Linked DNA regions of Paraglaciecola sp. L3A3. The main gene of each other region encodes a partner of the protein of the gene in region 2 in a complex. Links are inferred from orthologs where the notes say so. Each region holds a gene or a part of one and is shown on either strand. Other genes may lie near its edges.

Region 1 (7,404 bases), 2.6 Mb from region 2 along the record:
TATCTGCAGGTATTTGTTTGATCTTATATTCGCGAGTAGCTAATTCTTTCGCCTTAGACTCCAACCATTCTCTACTGAATGCATGGGTTAATCTGTCTTTGCTGTTTGTTTTGTTATCCACTGTTACGCGTTGCTGTGCCTTGGAAGAGGGTTGAAACGGTATGACACTAACACCCAACACTAATGCAAAGATGTAATACTTGTACAAAATGAGACTCCTTGATAATTATTTATATTCATCCCCCTGTTTAATAGGCATAAAGCTAAAGCAAAATTGTTTAGACAGACAGTTTGAGTTCAGGAGGCGTTTGCTTACAAACAGCTAAATGCAGGTATTAGGCCATGTAGAAATAACTTTAAATTTAAGGCTCATGACATAACAAATTTTTGTGGCTTTTTTAGTGCAAAAAACTAACTATGAGTTATCCAGTTAGATAAGTTAAGCCGCGCATTGAACGTGGCTTTTTTATTCAGTAAACCTTTATTAACGTCTTTGAATAAGATAGAAAATAGCAATTTGCACTAAGGCTATTTAAGCCATTTTTGCCAAGAATTGATACGTGAAAGCACTAACCAATCTACTAAGATCATGGCCGCTAATACCAATGCAGATAAAGGAAAACACAAAGCCATCAATAACATCAAGGCAATTACCAGTTTACTGGCGCTAGGTTGAGCAGCAGGGGCTGCCAGTCTCTTTGACTTTTTAGGGCGGCGTTTCCACCAGCTAAAAATTCCACTAAATAAAATACCAATCACCATCAGCACTAATACAATATTTAACCACCAATTCCACCAGCCAAGATCCCCTTGATGAAATGGGACAAAAGTCGCCATGGCTTGACCTAGTTTAGGGTAATCGGCAAAGGGTAAGTCAGCTAATACTTCACCGCTGAAGCGATCTAGGTGAACTGTGCGTTCAGCCAATGGATTAGTAATATCACCGGCAATAGTGGTAGCTGATATGGTCCACACCGCGGTTTCGGATTGGGGTAAATGTACTCTAAAATTATCAAACCCCAGTTGTTTGGCTTTTGCTATGGTTGAATTTAGATCTAATTCGCCTGTCTCTTTTACAGCAGTATGTTGGTGATGTTTTTCTGCCGACATTGGCATATGGGTATGTTCCATCGCCCAAGGCACTTGATGCTCTCCAGTTTGATTCATAGTTTGATGGGTATCTTCAGCCTTTGGCGCAGTAAAGCTGGTACCGGGTAATGAGCCCCAAGGTTGTACTAACTGTCCGCCCCAAAAGTTGGTCCAAGCTAAACCCGACAGTAAAAAGAGCAACAAGGGTAACCCTACCACTAAGCCCATCATTCTATGCAGACGACGCCAAGACTCTTGCCGTGCCTTTAACACTCGCCATCTGGCCTTAGGCCAAGCCATATAAAACCCGCTGATGATCATTAATACCGCTAAACCCGCAGCAATCTCAATTAAAGCATCGCCCAAATCACCTAAAAATAGCGAGCCATGGAAAGTTTTAATTTGAGCATATAAAGATTGAGCGGGATCGACACTGCCTAATACTTCACCATTGTTAGGATTGACAAACACAGTAGTGCTCGGCTGGCCGTGACCACCATGAGCGCTATGGGAGCCTGCCACTACCGAAAACCTAGCCGACTCTGTAACCTTTTTGGGGGCAATGTATAACTTCACCTTGCCATCAGGGTTTAAGGTTTGCACTTTAGCTAACATTTTTGAGGGAGAAACTGTTTGGCCTTGCTGCGTTATTTGTTGCGTGATTGGTGATGAGACCTCGAATAAATCCCTATCTAACCATGGTTCAATTGGTTTAGTAATAAGCATCAATAAACCACTGACAGACAACAAGAATAAAAAGGGTAGAACAAACAAACCAGCAAAAAAATGCCACCTATGTACGGCATGATGGAATTTTTCACTTTTAAACGACATTTTAGTTTTCACCTACATTTTCTCACTTTTGTTTGCTTGGTTTTTATGGTCATTTTTACAAGCTTATTTTTAAACCTAGATAGACAGATCGTGGCTCACCCGCATTTAAAATTGCGGCATCGGCAGCAGCAATGTCGCGCACACTATGGCTAGACACATACTTTTTATCAGTTAGGTTGCGTATCTCTGCATAAGCTTCCCAGCCCTCTCCAGACAAGCCAGTTCGTAAACCTAACAAGGCATATGAGTCTATTGTGTAGCTATTACTAAAATCGGCGTAACGTTCATCCACTAGGTCAAAAGTGGGCCCTAGATAAAAACCATTACTGTTGCAATAAATAATTTCGCCCTTAACCACATAAGCAGGAGCGGCGGGTAGGTCGTTATTGCCGTATGTCACATCGCCATCAAATGAAAACTCATTCACCGTGACACTGACTAACGGCTCTAAGGTGTGTACTGCGCCTTCGCCTAAAGTAAAGCTAGCACCGACTAAAGCTTCGATACCTGCATGAATAGTGCTATCTACATTGGTAGACAGGCTAGTTCCAGGGGCAGTAGGATCGTCCATAGACAGAATTTCATCACTCAACTTGGCATAATAAAAAGCCAGATCCCAACGCCACAAGTTATCGCCTTGTAGTTGTTGTTGCCCTCTGGTGCCAACTTCTAACACTGTGCCAGACATAGCATCAAGGGTAGAATTATCGGCTCTAACATCGTCTTCTAACTCAAAATTAGTCGGCGCTTCGTACAAGCGGCTGATATTGGCAAACAATTGGCTATCTGCGCTTTGTTGGTAAATCACTCCCGCTCTTGGATTGATACTATCGTAATCAGCACTTGGGTTACGTAAACTATCATCAGCGACCTCAGTACTGCGCACATCACGCCCAGCAGACACAGATTGCAGGCCATACATAAGTTGCCATTTGTCTGCAACTTGCCAGCGATCAAACACAAATAATTCCAAACTATCAGCGTCATTATCCACTAACGTTGTTAGGCCATTACGTTGCCCGCCATCGTTACGATAATTACCGCCTTTGACCGCCGTCTGAGCGTAATTCATACCTAGCAATAAGTTGTGATCACCAGCCTGTAAATTATATCGCAAAGAGCTACCCAAAGAGGTTTGGTCGGTATTGATTAGCAAGCTAAATACTTCTGTTGGCGCTTCTGGGCCTGGGCCATCAAAATCCACCAATACCTTGTCAACTATTGGGTGATAAAGGGTTTGATCTTCATACGACAAACCAAAAGTTAAACTACTTTTATCATCAATTTTCCAACTGGTTTTACTGGCCAATCGGGCGGTTTCTACATTCACCTGAAAATGCCCTGTTATCGCTTTAGGATCTGCCTGATAAGGGTCTTCAGCAAACTGCTCGGCACTTAAAGCCCCCGGCAGTTCTTGATCGTTATTAATATAGGTTAGGTAAAGGCGAGTTTGTACATTATCACTTAGCTGTAATCCTGCATTTGCATATACACCTTGGCGATCTTGCTTATTATGCTGACGATAACCGTGCCACTGCTTGCTTTCGAGAGTCAGCAAACCATCAAAATCGCCCGCTACCACTCCGGCACTTAATCGACCTTGCAGTTGACCATGACTACCGCCATTCACAAATAACTCCACATTTTCTAAATCGCGCGCGGTGGGGGTAACAAAATCAATCGCTCCACCTAGAGTACTGGCACCATACGTAAGCGCATTAGCCCCTCTGGCGATGGTGGCAAAACTGGCACTCAAAGGATCAATCATACGATTGTGATTATTGCCATCGGCAGCGGTCACTGGCAGGCCATCTTGCAACAACTTGATACCATTCATATCATAATTAGTAGCATCTAAATTAGAGCCACGACTGGAAAAAAACATCCCATCAGAGCCATTGGTACTAGTGGCCCACACTCCCGGCACATAACGCAACATATCGGCTAAATTCGCGATATTTCTTGCATACAGCTCAGCACTATCAACAATAGTCACCCCGCCTGGGGTTAATAACCTTTCGGTCTCAATATCTAATTTAGTTTGTTCACCTTGAACTACTATGGTTTCAACGGTTTCAACTGGCTCTTGAGTAGTTTGTGCATTTGCGAAGGTAATAAAGGGAAGAGTAAAACAAATAGCAAGCCGACTGCGCTTGAATGGAAGCATAAAGTGTCCTTTCTTATTATGATATGAAACAGAAAACTGGGAAAACTTTAACCTAGAATTAACAAAGGGGGAATGTGGCAAATTGTCGCAGTAGACTGGTGAGAATGATTGATACTGAGTTTTTAAATGTGATAATAATTTTTGGGTAAGGACTAAAAATATATTTTCAACAACCGAAAAAAATTATTTTAAAGCAGCCACTTATTGGTTTTTATTATTATAAAGGCGGCCATCACAACAGAGGCCAAAGTTACTTTAAGTTGGCAAAAAACACTTTCCTTTAAACCCTACATATTTATGACAAAAAGTAGATACCATGCCACCAAATAAAAAAGCCGCTTAATAGCGGCTTTTAATAACATTTCTATTTTTGTCTTGAATTAAAACGGAATATCGTCATCAAAATCAAAATCAGGTTCGGCCATAGGTGCGGCTGGTTTGCCCTGCTGTTGACCTTGTGGTGCTTGTTGGTAACCTTGATTTTGTTGCGGAGCTTGTTGAGCAGGAGGCTGCTGATATTGCTGTTGCGGCGGCGGAGCCTGCTGATAACCTTGGTTCTGTTGTGGTGCTTGTTGGTAACCTTGATTCTGTTGCGGAGCTTGCGCTGGACGTTGTTGTCCTTGGAACCCACCTTCAGATTGATTGTTTCCACCTTTGCCACCCAACATTTGCATAACACCATTAAAGGGGTCTAAAACGATTTCTGTGGTGTACTGATCTTGGCCTTCTTTGTTCTGCCATTTCCGCGTTTGCAACTTGCCTTCGACATACACTTGGCTGCCTTTACGTAAATATTCGCCAGCAATTTCAGCTAACTTGCCAAACATAGATACGCGATGCCATTCAGTTTTTTCTTGAATTTGACCGCTTTGATCTTTCCAGCTTTCAGATGTGGCCAAGGTTAGATTGGCCACCGCTTTACCATTTGGCGTATAACGTACCTCAGGATCTTTACCTAAGTTACCGACCAAAATTACTTTATTAACACCTTTACTCGCCATTTTATTTCCTCACTATTCTTGTAAACCCAGTACACGTCGTGCTTGTTGCATATCGAAGTGTTTGCCATCTGCTTTTAGATAAATAACCTGCTCATCTGAAACAACGGTTACATCCACTACACCTTCCAATTCTGAAAGTTGCTGCAGTGCCAAATCTGGTGTCTGATTAATTGTCTTAAGTGTATATCTTTTTAAACGATTCGTCGCAGAAATTCCTTGGATCAATAACAACCAAATGATGCATAACCCAGAGGCCAATACAAACACCCATTGGTTGCCTACATATTGTGAAATGCTACCTGAAAGCAGTCCTCCTATGAATGCACCAAAGAATTGAAAACTAGCATAAATGCCCATAGCAGAGCCTTTTTTACCCGCTGGCGCGATACTTGACACCATAGCCGGGAAATTGGCTTCTAAATAATTAAAACAGGTAAAAAACAGGCTGATAATAATTAATAAATAAACAATGGATGAGTGGTCGATTGCCATTACTGCAAACACTAACGCCAACCCCGCCACACTCAATAACATCACCACTTTTTGTTGTTTTTTAGCCAGTGACATCAAGGCCACTAAACCAATAATTGAGGCAAATAGTACAATTGAATAAGCTTTCCAATGAGTAGACAGAGGCCAGGCTAAATCAATTAAAAATACGGGAATTTGTACAAATAATAAAGTAATCAACATGTGTAATAACATCACGCTGATATTTAGTCGTAATAATTGCGGATGAGAAAATAAAATCTTTAAGTCTCGCACGATAGGTAAGGTGTCACCTCTAGGGGCGATGTTTTTGCCGTTGGGCACAACAAATACCACCAGCAGAATACATAATAGCGCTAAGGTACCAGTAGCGAAGAAAATACCACTTAAGCCATATTTACCCACTACTAGCGGGCCCAGTAATAAAGCTAAGTAAAAAGAAAAACCGATAGAAATACCGATAATAGCCATAACTTTAGGTCTTTGTTCTTCTCGGGTTAGGTCACCGGCTAAGGCCATAATGGCTCCGGCAATAGCACCCGCCCCTTGTAAGAATCGGCCAATCACTACCCATTGCATACTTTCAGCATTGGCTGCCACTAAACTTCCCACGGCAAATATTAATAAACCACCAGCAATAACTGGCTTACGACCTATTTTGTCTGACAGCACCCCCATAGGGATTTGCAAAACAGCTTGAGTTAAACCATAACCACCAATAGCTAAGCCCACCAAAAATGCGGAATAATCAGGATAATGCTGTGCACTAATAGCTAATACAGGCATGATCATAAACAAGCCAAGCATGCGTAATACGTAGATAAACGCCAGTGAAAAGGCTGTGCGGAGTTCGGTAGAATTCAAGGTTAGGTCAGTTTTTTAAAGGTCGTTAAATAACAATACTAAAAATGGCCGAGAACCTTAGCATATTTTGCATTTTTCAGGAATATTAATCAGCAAAGAATTAACTTTTAGTTAAGAATTCAAAAGATAATGCCGCTTACCGTAGTGCTAATTTTAAGAGTATGTAATACTTCTTCTTTTGCGCTGATACAGATCTAATAATGGCAAATATTGAAGTACGCGGGGCCCGCACCCACAATCTTAAGAACATCAGTCTAGACATTCCTAGAGATAAGCTCACCGTTATTACTGGGCTATCTGGCTCAGGCAAATCCTCTCTCGCCTTCGATACCTTGTATGCAGAAGGGCAAAGACGTTATGTTGAGTCTCTTTCAGCCTACGCTAGGCAGTTTTTGTCTATGATGGAAAAGCCAGATGTGGATCACATTGGCGGTCTTTCTCCGGCCATTTCTATTGAACAAAAATCAACATCCCATAACCCACGCTCTACTGTGGGCACTATCACCGAAATTTATGATTATTTGCGTTTGTTATATGCGCGAGTAGGTGAACCTCGTTGTCCTGATCACAACGTACCGCTAGATGCACAGACTATCAGTCAAATGGTTGACAGAGTCATGACTATGCCTGCTGACAATAAATTAATGTTGTTAGCCCCTGTGGTGCAAGATCGTAAAGGTGAACATTTAAAAACCTTAGAAAACCTATCGGCCCAAGGTTTTATTCGCGCTAGAATCGACGGTAATGTCTGTGATTTATCTGATCCACCAGAGCTAGATCTACACAAAAAACACACTATAGAAGTAGTAGTGGATCGTTTTAAAGTGCGTGAAGACTTAAAACTCCGCTTAGCTGAATCTTTCGAGACAGCACTTAATCTATCTGGCGGCACAGCTAAAGTGGCCTATATGGATGAGCCCGACAAAGAAGCTCTGGTATTTTCTTCTAACTTTGCTTGCC
Region 2 (8,745 bases):
TTAGAACTAGAGTATGGCTGGCAACAACCATACTTGTGGTTAGGTAAATATTTTCAAATTATTGCGCAGAAAGATTAAAGTAGCGCTTGAATGTCGGCTGCTATTTTTTCTGGTTTAGTGGTCGATGCATACCGTTTCACCACTCGGCCGTTTTTATTGATTAAAAATTTAGTGAAATTCCATTTGATATTCTTACTGCCGAGAATACCAGGCGCTCCTTGCTTTAAAAATGTGTAAATAGGGGCTGTGTTAACGCCATTTACATTTATTTTTTTAAACAATGGAAAATTCACATTGAAGTTTAGACTACAAAATTCTTGTATATCCGAGTCATTGCCAGGTTCTTGATGACCAAATTGATCGCAAGGAAAGCCCAATACTGCAAAGCCTTGATCTTTAAATTCAGCGTACAACTTTTGTAGCCCTTCATATTGTGGAGTAAAGCCACATTTACTAGCGGTATTGACCACTAAAAGCACTTTGTCTTTATAATCTTGAAAATTTATGGTTTCACCATTATTTAAAGTCGCATCAAACTGGTATATGGTGTTTGTCATGATATGTCTCTGCTATTCAATCAGGTTTACATACTGTCATTTTCTGAAAACGGATCAATATATTAAGGAGTCTTTGTGTCACATAAAATTGCATTTATTGGTTTAGGTGTCATGGGGTATCCCATGGCTGGTCATTGTGCTAAATCAGGTCATCAAGTGGTGGTCTACAATAGGACCATATCAAAAGCACAAGCTTGGGCTAAGGAGTTTTCAGCCGAATACGTGTTGAGCCCTAAAGCCGCTGCAGAGTTTGCTGACATTGTGTTAATTTGTGTGGGTAATGATAATGATCTCCGTTCAGTTATGTTAGGTGAAACAGGTGTGTTGGCTGGTATCTCCGAGGGCAATATTATTATTGATCACACCACAGCGTCTGCTGAAGTCGCCCGTGAAATGGCTATCACTTGCAAACAATTTAATGTGGGTTTTTTAGATGCTCCAGTTTCAGGGGGACAAGCAGGCGCAGAAAATGGACAATTAACTGTCATGCTAGGAGGCCAAAAGGTCGATTTTGAGCGAGTTGAAAGTGTGTTGTCTTGTTATGCTAAGTTTAGTCGTTTGTTAGGTGATACAGGAAGTGGTCAATTGGCCAAGATGATGAATCAAATATGTATTGCAGGCATAGTTCAGGGATTAGCTGAAGCATTGAGCTTTGGTCAACATGCTGGATTAGACTGTGAAGCCGTTGTTGATGTTATCTCAAAAGGTGCTGCACAATCTTGGCAGATGGAAAATCGAGCTAAGACTATGTTAGCGGGTGAATTTGATTTCGGCTTTGCTGTGGATTGGATGCGTAAAGATTTAGATATTGCATTATCTGCAGCAAAAAATAATGGTTCTATTTTACCTTTAACGGCATTAGTTGATCAATTTTATGCCGATGTGCAAAACAAAGGTGGTGGTCGTTGGGACACTTCTAGTTTACTAACTCGGCTTTAAAACAATTTATTTTTTGTCACTGCAGTCAAGTTGTTCGTGGACGAATGACGAACAACTTGCTATTACATTTTTGAGGTCAGTGGTTCTAACTGCCATTGATGGTCTGCAAAACAAACTTTTGAGCGGTCATACTCTCTATCGGCTCGCCAAGTTCTATTATTCAGTTTAATTGTCACCCCAGGATATACCTTTTTGTTGGCAATCATTTGAATATTAGCTTGATATTTTTCTTTAGCCTGATGCATTTCTTTGGCTTTGTGGTGTAACCAATTTAACAGTTGGGTTTCTCCTTGATATAACTGATTAGCTTCATCAACTCGGCTTTGCATATCTCTGGGAACAAATTTGGAATTAATGATATTCATTCTTTCCATATGCCTGTGGTTATTTTGTGAAATTTGTTTTAATAAATCATCTAAAGTATCTTTGCGTTCTAATAAACGATTAAAGCCTTCGCTAAAATCAATACTCAAGTTACTACCAGAAACCGCGCCTACAGTGCCAGCTATAAATTGGCCACAACATTTTACATTACAAGAAAAAATATTACCATTTGGCTTATCTGCAGCACCTACTGTGACTTTACCTTTTGATTCAATTTGGCTGTATGCTAATTGACGACCGACAGAGACATTACCATTACATTTAATGTTTAAGCCTTGGCCATGTTGAATGTGTACGCTGCCTTGAGCTACTAGGGTAGTGCTATATTCTGTCATGGCTTCATTCACCTTTCCCATAGCTCCTTCAGTGATAATAATATCACCCCCAGCCTGAATATATGCCGATTCAACAAAACCGTTAATTGTGACATCTCCAGTGGAGATTATTTTCATATTTTCAGTGACATCACCATTAACAAGTACCGCTCCATCATATTCTATATTGCCAGTGCCTACATTGACGCCTTTACAGATGAATACATCATCAACCCACATTTTGGATGCCTTAAATTTAGGCATACCTGTGATATCAGCAATAAGCAAGTTTTCATCATGGTCACTAATTACAGTACCGTCACCTGGTCTAAATTTGAGCCATTTTCCTGGTTTTGCTTTGATTTGAGCTCCAGTAACGGTAAATCCATGGCGTCCTTCTGAAGGTGGTAGCCTACGTAATAACTCGGCTCCTTTTTTTACACAAATTACGGCACCTAAATTGCGCATATCAACTCTTTGATTACCTTTAGCTTGTGGAGTCAATATTCGTTCTAATGCATTTTGTACTAAAGGTTGCAGTTTGGATGAGCTACCAGCTTTAGGAGGCAAGCCTTGAGCGACGGTATCAAACAAAATATCGCCAGGTGATGAATGGTCTAGTTGTTCGACTAATTTTTGTAATCGTTTGGTACTGACACCTCTGGTTACTCCAGCTTGATTTAGAATAGTTATTAATTCATCGACAGATGGGATTTTGCCAGCATAACCAACTATTAAGGTTAACTCTGCAGTTAATTCACCTGCCGTAATAATACATTTTATTTCTGTATCACGTCTTTCACCGATTCTTTGTGAAATGAGGGAATTATCATTGTTTGCTATAGCGTTTTTGTAGTGACTAATCAAATCTATAACATTTTCATCGAATACGAAAAAGTCAGCAAATTCACTGTCTTTTATAATGTTAAAAAGCAGTTTTGCGTCAATAACAGATTCTAAATTTGCAGGTTCAATTTCAATATCTAAATAGGTATCTGTAGAATCAACTTTTAAACTTATTCCAAGCATTTAATTGCCTTTATCTTATATTTTTACCAATTGGGCGAACGAACTTACTTGCCAGTTCTTATAACATCGGCTTAATTGACAGAAGCATGAGCCGTTCACACTTTTACAACATTATTAAAGGTTATTGGCATATATGTAAAGGGTTTTGAGTAGCTCTAATTTTTCTGGATTGTTTTTGTGTTCAATACTTAGTTGCTCAAGTAATTGAAGGTATTCAGTCAGTTTTATACTGGCATTTGATGATTCATCTGTTAATTTGAATTGCCGATATCTTTGCCACTTTTCTGTTTCAGTTTGATTTAAACACTGAGGAAAGTTTCTTGCTCTATATCTAAATAATAAGGTGTTTAAGCGTTCATCTTCAAAGGGTAGGGTTAGTTCTGTTAATTCTTGTAAATTTGCTGTAACAACTTGTTGCATTAAATACTTGTCTGCTGATGAAAAAAAGCCTCCAGTATATAAAGCATAATCAGCATCGAGAGGCTCTCGGTCATGATTATCAGTATATACCTCTTGCAGTTTGGTTAACAATGAGGGATTGTTTTTTATCTTTTGTAAATTATCTAAACAAGCTTGTCTATCAATGTTTAAACGTTCAGCATTATCTGTGGTCAGTGTTTTCGCAGGCGCTAATACTGGGCATTTATTAATATGAATCAACTTAATTGGCAGCCTTTCTTCACCTTCTTCCAACATATTGCTTGGTGTGTATAATTTATCTCTGACTTGTTCAGGATCCAGATTAAATAGAGGAGATGGATCTTGAGCTAAATTTAATACAATTACTGCATTTTTATTGGTTGGATGAAAGCCAATAGGCACGATCCAAGTACAACAGCCATGTTCAGAAGATATTTTAGAAGAGACGTGTACTAAAGGGGTAAGTTGCTCGCAGTTGATTAACTCAAGTACTTTTTTCTTGTTTCTTAAAGTAAAGATGTAGTCATATAATTTAGGTTGGGCTTGTTTGATGAGTTTAGCGATAGCAATAGTTGCATAAACGTCAGACATCGCATCATGAGCATCTTGATGCTCGACATTGTTAGCCTTGGTTAAATCCTCAAGCTTAAAGCTCGGTTGACCAGATTCTTTCAATGGCCACTCAATACCTTCTGGTCGAAGTGCATAACAGGCTCTAGCCAAATCAATAATATCCCAACGACTATTACCGTTTTGCCATTCTCTAGCATAGGGGTCGTAAAAGTTTCGATACAAGGTATAACGAGTAATTTCATCGTCAAAACGAATGTTGTTATAACCCGCTACACAGGTGTTTTCTTTGGAGAATTCATGATGGATTTTAGCAATGAAATCTCGTTCGATTAGTCCCTCTCGCAAGGTTTTCTGCGGGGTAATACCTGTCACTAAACAGGCATATGGATTAGGCAAACAATCGCTAGCAATTTGGCTAAACATCATTAATGGTTCATCTATGATGTTTAGCTCTAGGTCGGTTCTAATACCAGCAAATTGACATGGCATATCTTTTTGTGGGTTTGCTCCCCACGTTTCGTAATCGTGCCAAAAGATGCTTGCAGTATTTTTATTTGTCATATGTTTATTCTGATATGGTGGTTTAAAATTTACCTGTAGTAGTTATTATTTGAACAGGTTTTTTCTTTCTTTTTCTTGATTATGTAAGATAACAAAGTTTTGTGGTGAAATGATAATACTTTCAAGTCTACTTAATTAACTGAAGCTTCATTTTCGACACGACATATGTAAATAAAAGTGATAATGAGTAATAATTCGTAAAATGTCCCTTTGTCATATTATTTTATTTGTAAAAAGTCTGGTTTAACGCATTTTGTAACGATTATGATTAATATTTTTTGTATTAAGCTTACGTTATTTTGGTTAATATTAAGAATTATGAGAGTATTTGGTAACCTAGGATTTTGTTGGTCCCTTTTGTTTCAATTCATCTTTAACTTAGCCTTTTCATACCTGATTGTGCATCGTTTACTAGTTAATTTGAAAATAATAAAGCCAATCTCTTAATTGAACACATATAGTTGTTGGGCAAATAAATATCTTATTGCTGTGAAGATATAATGCATTTGCAGCTGTTTTAAAGGTCAGTAGTCATGTCATTAGAAAATAATTCATCTATGCAGGTAATCACGCAAGAATTCACCTTAAATTATCAATATTCCGTTTTGTTTACGCGCAATTGTTTTGATCTTCAAGACAATACTCTAATAAATTTAATCGATAATTTAACTGAGTCACCTAAGTTATTAGCCATATTAGATGAAGGTGTTGATCAAGCTAATCCCGATTTAGCCGTCAGGATTGAACAATATTGTGAACATCATAATATTGAAAGCTTACCGAGTATGATTGTACCGGCTGGGGAAGATTGTAAAAATGATGAAACTGTTATTGACGATATTTATCATGCAGTAGAAAAGTTTCAAATAGATCGTCATTCTTATATTCTAGTTATTGGCGGCGGCGCGGTAGTCGACGCTGTCGGTTTTGCTGCCGCAACGGCTCATCGTGGAATTCGTTTAATCAGAATGCCGTCTACAGTATTGGGACAAAATGATGCTGGTGTTGGGGTGAAAAACGCAGTGAATTATCACAAGCGTAAAAACTTTGTTGGCACTTTTGCACCACCTTTTGCTGTAGTGAATGATTTTGATTTGTTAAATACCTTAAGCGCAAGGGACAAAAGAGCAGGCATAGCTGAAGCGGTAAAAGTGGCGTTAATTAAAGATCCTACTTTTTTTGCTGAACTTTACCAAAGCCGTTTTGCCTTAGCTGAATTTGAGGAAAAAGCCTCACAACATATGATTATCCAGTGTGCACAATTACATTTAGATCATATTGCTACTTCTGGTGACCCCTTTGAGTTAGGTTCAGCTAGACCTTTGGATTTTGGTCATTGGTCAGCCCATAAATTAGAAGAATTAACGGCGAATGAAATACGCCATGGTGAAGCTGTGGCTATTGGCATTGCTCTTGATACTATTTATTCTTCTTTAAAAGGACACTTGTCTGTAGATAAAAAAGACCAAGTGATTAATTTGTTAGTAGATGTTGGTTTTGTACTTAATCATGCTGTGTTAGAAAAATTGAACATTGTCAAAGCACTTGCTGAGTTTAAGGAACACTTAGGTGGTAACTTATGTATCACCTTGTTAAGTGATATTGGCAGTGGATTTGAAGTGAATGAAATAGATGAAAAAATTATGAGCCAAGCTTTGCAGCAATTAATGACAATTGGTAGTTGTTAGGTGATGGCTAAATTAGTCAATTATCTAAAATTAGTTCGAGCACCAGCAGGATTTACAGCACTTTCTAACATCATAGCTGCGTCTGTGATCATGTCTGCTGGGCATCTAAGTATAAATGTTTTATATTTATTGGTCGCCAGTGTTTGTTTTTATTTTGCTGGTATGACTTTAAACGATTGTTTTGATTATGCTGAAGATTTAGCCGAACGTCCTTCAAGACCTATTCCCAGTGGCGATATATCAATAAAACAAGCTTGGTTATTAGGTACTGGTTTGATGGCACTAGGTTTAATTATGGCTTTCTTACATAACAGTATATCTGGTTATGTGGGTATTGCTCTATGTCTCTCTATATTGGTTTATAATGGTTGGTTAAAAGAAGGACTTTTGGGTTCTTTTTGTATGGCATCTTGCCGTTATATTAATTGGTTGTTGGGTGCCAGTTTTGTTGCCTTATCAGCTAAGAGTTATCTAATTGCTGTACCGATCTTTGCCTATATCACAGGGTTAACCTATCTAAGCAAACAAGAAACTACAGCTCAAAACAAAAATGCAATTTGGTTATGTGCGTTGGCTTTAGTGATTGTTTTGTTGTCTTGTTTGTACTTAATTCAATTTGAATTTGATCTAGCTGGTGTCCACAAATGGATTGCATTGGCATTAGTGGTAATATGGCTTGCTCTGATGTTTAATAAATTAAAACAAGTGTTACAACATTTTTGTCCTGAGAATATTCAAAAAATGATTGTTTTTATGGTCATTGGTGTTATCCCATTAGATGCACTTTTGGTCGCAATTTCAGGGCATTATATCTTTGCTTTAGTGATTCTCGCTTTGCTGCCTCCTTGCCGCATTTTAAATAAACGCTTAAACGCTATAACTTGATTGATAAATAAATGTATTTAACCCAACTTACCGATCTTATTTCCGCCAATTTATCAGCAAATGAGCAGCTTTGGTTTGACAATGCCATGAGTAGTCTTCAGCTAAGTACCGATCCTATTAATGATCTACTGGATATTTCTGTGGTGGTTAAACGTAAAATTCAATCAATTAATCAGATTGAAAATATTTTGTTGACCACTACCGAAGTAAGTGATTTGTTGCGTATAGCTTTATTGTTACAGGTACTCACCAGTCATAATGAGCTAAGTGTCAGTACTGTAGTTAAAGGTTATTATCAAGCCGGGGATAGCAGTGAAAAGGCTGCTATTTTGCGAGGCCTTAATTTGATTGATTCAAAAGGAGAAGCGGTTGCCATTGCTGTAAGGGCAGGGCGCTGCAATAGTTTAGATGAATTTACTGCACTTGCTTTGAATAATTCTTATGCTAGTGAACATTTTGAAGATTTAAATTTCAATCAATTGGTACTTAAAACTTTATTTTTAGGTTTACATATTGATACATTGTTAGGCTTGAATAAAAGATTGTCGGCTCAATTATCTAATATGTGTTTTTCTTATGTGGTTGAACAAGCTTTAGCAGAACGAGTACCTTCAGCCACTATTTGGCTAGCTATTCGTTACTCAGACCTTACGTCTGAACATGAGAATATTTTTGTGCAATATGTTAAACATTTTGCAAGTAGAGACAACCAACATGCCGCTGCGATTAAAAGTTTAATTGTTAAGCAGTCTCTGTCGTTTTTAAATGAAGAATTATAAATCAACGAACACATTCAGTGGAACGTTGGATAAAGGATAATAATGATGAAATATTTTGACCCACATATTCATATGCTGGCACGGACCACTGATGATTACGAAAATATGGCCGCCGCCGGTATTATTGGTGTAATCGAACCTGCTTTTTGGTTAGGTCAACCTCGTACTCAAGTTGGATCATTTATTGATTATTTTGATACCTTAATTGGTTGGGAACATTTTCGCGCGTCACAATTTGGCATCATGCATTTTTGTACTATGGGCTTAAACCCAAAAGAATCAAATGATGTAGAGCTAGCTGAAGCGGTAATGAAAATATTACCTCGTTATTGTCAAAAAGATAATGTGGTTGGTGTCGGTGAAATTGGCTATGACGATATCACACCTGAAGAAGATAGATTTTTAGCTGAACAATTACAAATGGCTAAAGAGTTGAACTTGCCAGTATTAATTCATACCCCACACAGAGACAAAGTATCGGGTACCAGAAGGACCTTAGATGTAATTAAGGAAAGTGGTATTGCAGAAGAAATGGTTTTAGTTGACCATTTAACCGAACAAACTTTACCGTTAGTGCTAGAAACTGATTGTTGGCGTGGGCATAGTATTTATCCGA

The links. Proteins that work in one complex are often made in the same cells at the same time.
Region 1: the proteins of sbcB (region 2) and ssb are in contact, whole or in part, in a crystal structure (PDB 3C94), measured with the Escherichia coli proteins. The link is inferred for Paraglaciecola sp. L3A3 from one-to-one orthologs.

What each region holds. Positions count from the first base shown.
Region 1 is NZ_CP047023.1:4,948,759-4,956,162, forward strand. The notes cover bases 3,282-6,075. They hold ssb (single-stranded DNA-binding protein), read right to left. Parts: upstream 5,092-6,075; coding sequence 4,471-5,091; downstream 3,282-4,470. Other genes in these bases: GQR87_RS20585 (TonB-dependent receptor domain-containing protein), read right to left, coding at 3,282-4,090; GQR87_RS20595 (MFS transporter), read right to left, coding at 5,104-6,075. Also shown: GQR87_RS20575 (glucan biosynthesis protein G), read right to left, coding at 1-208; GQR87_RS20580 (PepSY domain-containing protein), read right to left, coding at 529-1,923; more of GQR87_RS20585, read right to left, coding at 1,979-3,281; more of GQR87_RS20595, read right to left, coding at 6,076-6,444; excinuclease ABC subunit UvrA, read left to right, coding at 6,645-7,404. UniProt on the Escherichia coli protein: Plays an important role in DNA replication, recombination and repair. Binds to ssDNA and to an array of partner proteins to recruit them to their sites of action during DNA metabolism. Acts as a sliding platform that migrates on DNA via reptation.
Region 2 is NZ_CP047023.1:2,334,450-2,343,194, forward strand. Bases 2,558-5,494 are described here. They hold sbcB (exodeoxyribonuclease I), read right to left. Parts: upstream 4,778-5,494; coding sequence 3,338-4,777; downstream 2,558-3,337. Other genes in these bases: GQR87_RS09795 (DUF342 domain-containing protein), read right to left, coding at 2,558-3,223; GQR87_RS09805 (3-dehydroquinate synthase), read left to right, coding at 5,311-5,494. In the rest of the region: GQR87_RS09780 (methyltransferase), read left to right, coding at 1-78; GQR87_RS09785 (glutathione peroxidase), read right to left, coding at 75-557; GQR87_RS09790 (NAD(P)-dependent oxidoreductase), read left to right, coding at 633-1,496; more of GQR87_RS09795, read right to left, coding at 1,559-2,557; more of GQR87_RS09805, read left to right, coding at 5,495-6,465; GQR87_RS09810 (UbiA family prenyltransferase), read left to right, coding at 6,469-7,350; GQR87_RS09815 (EboA domain-containing protein), read left to right, coding at 7,362-8,129; GQR87_RS09820 (TatD family hydrolase), read left to right, coding at 8,172-8,745. UniProt on the Escherichia coli protein: Degrades single-stranded DNA (ssDNA) in a highly processive manner.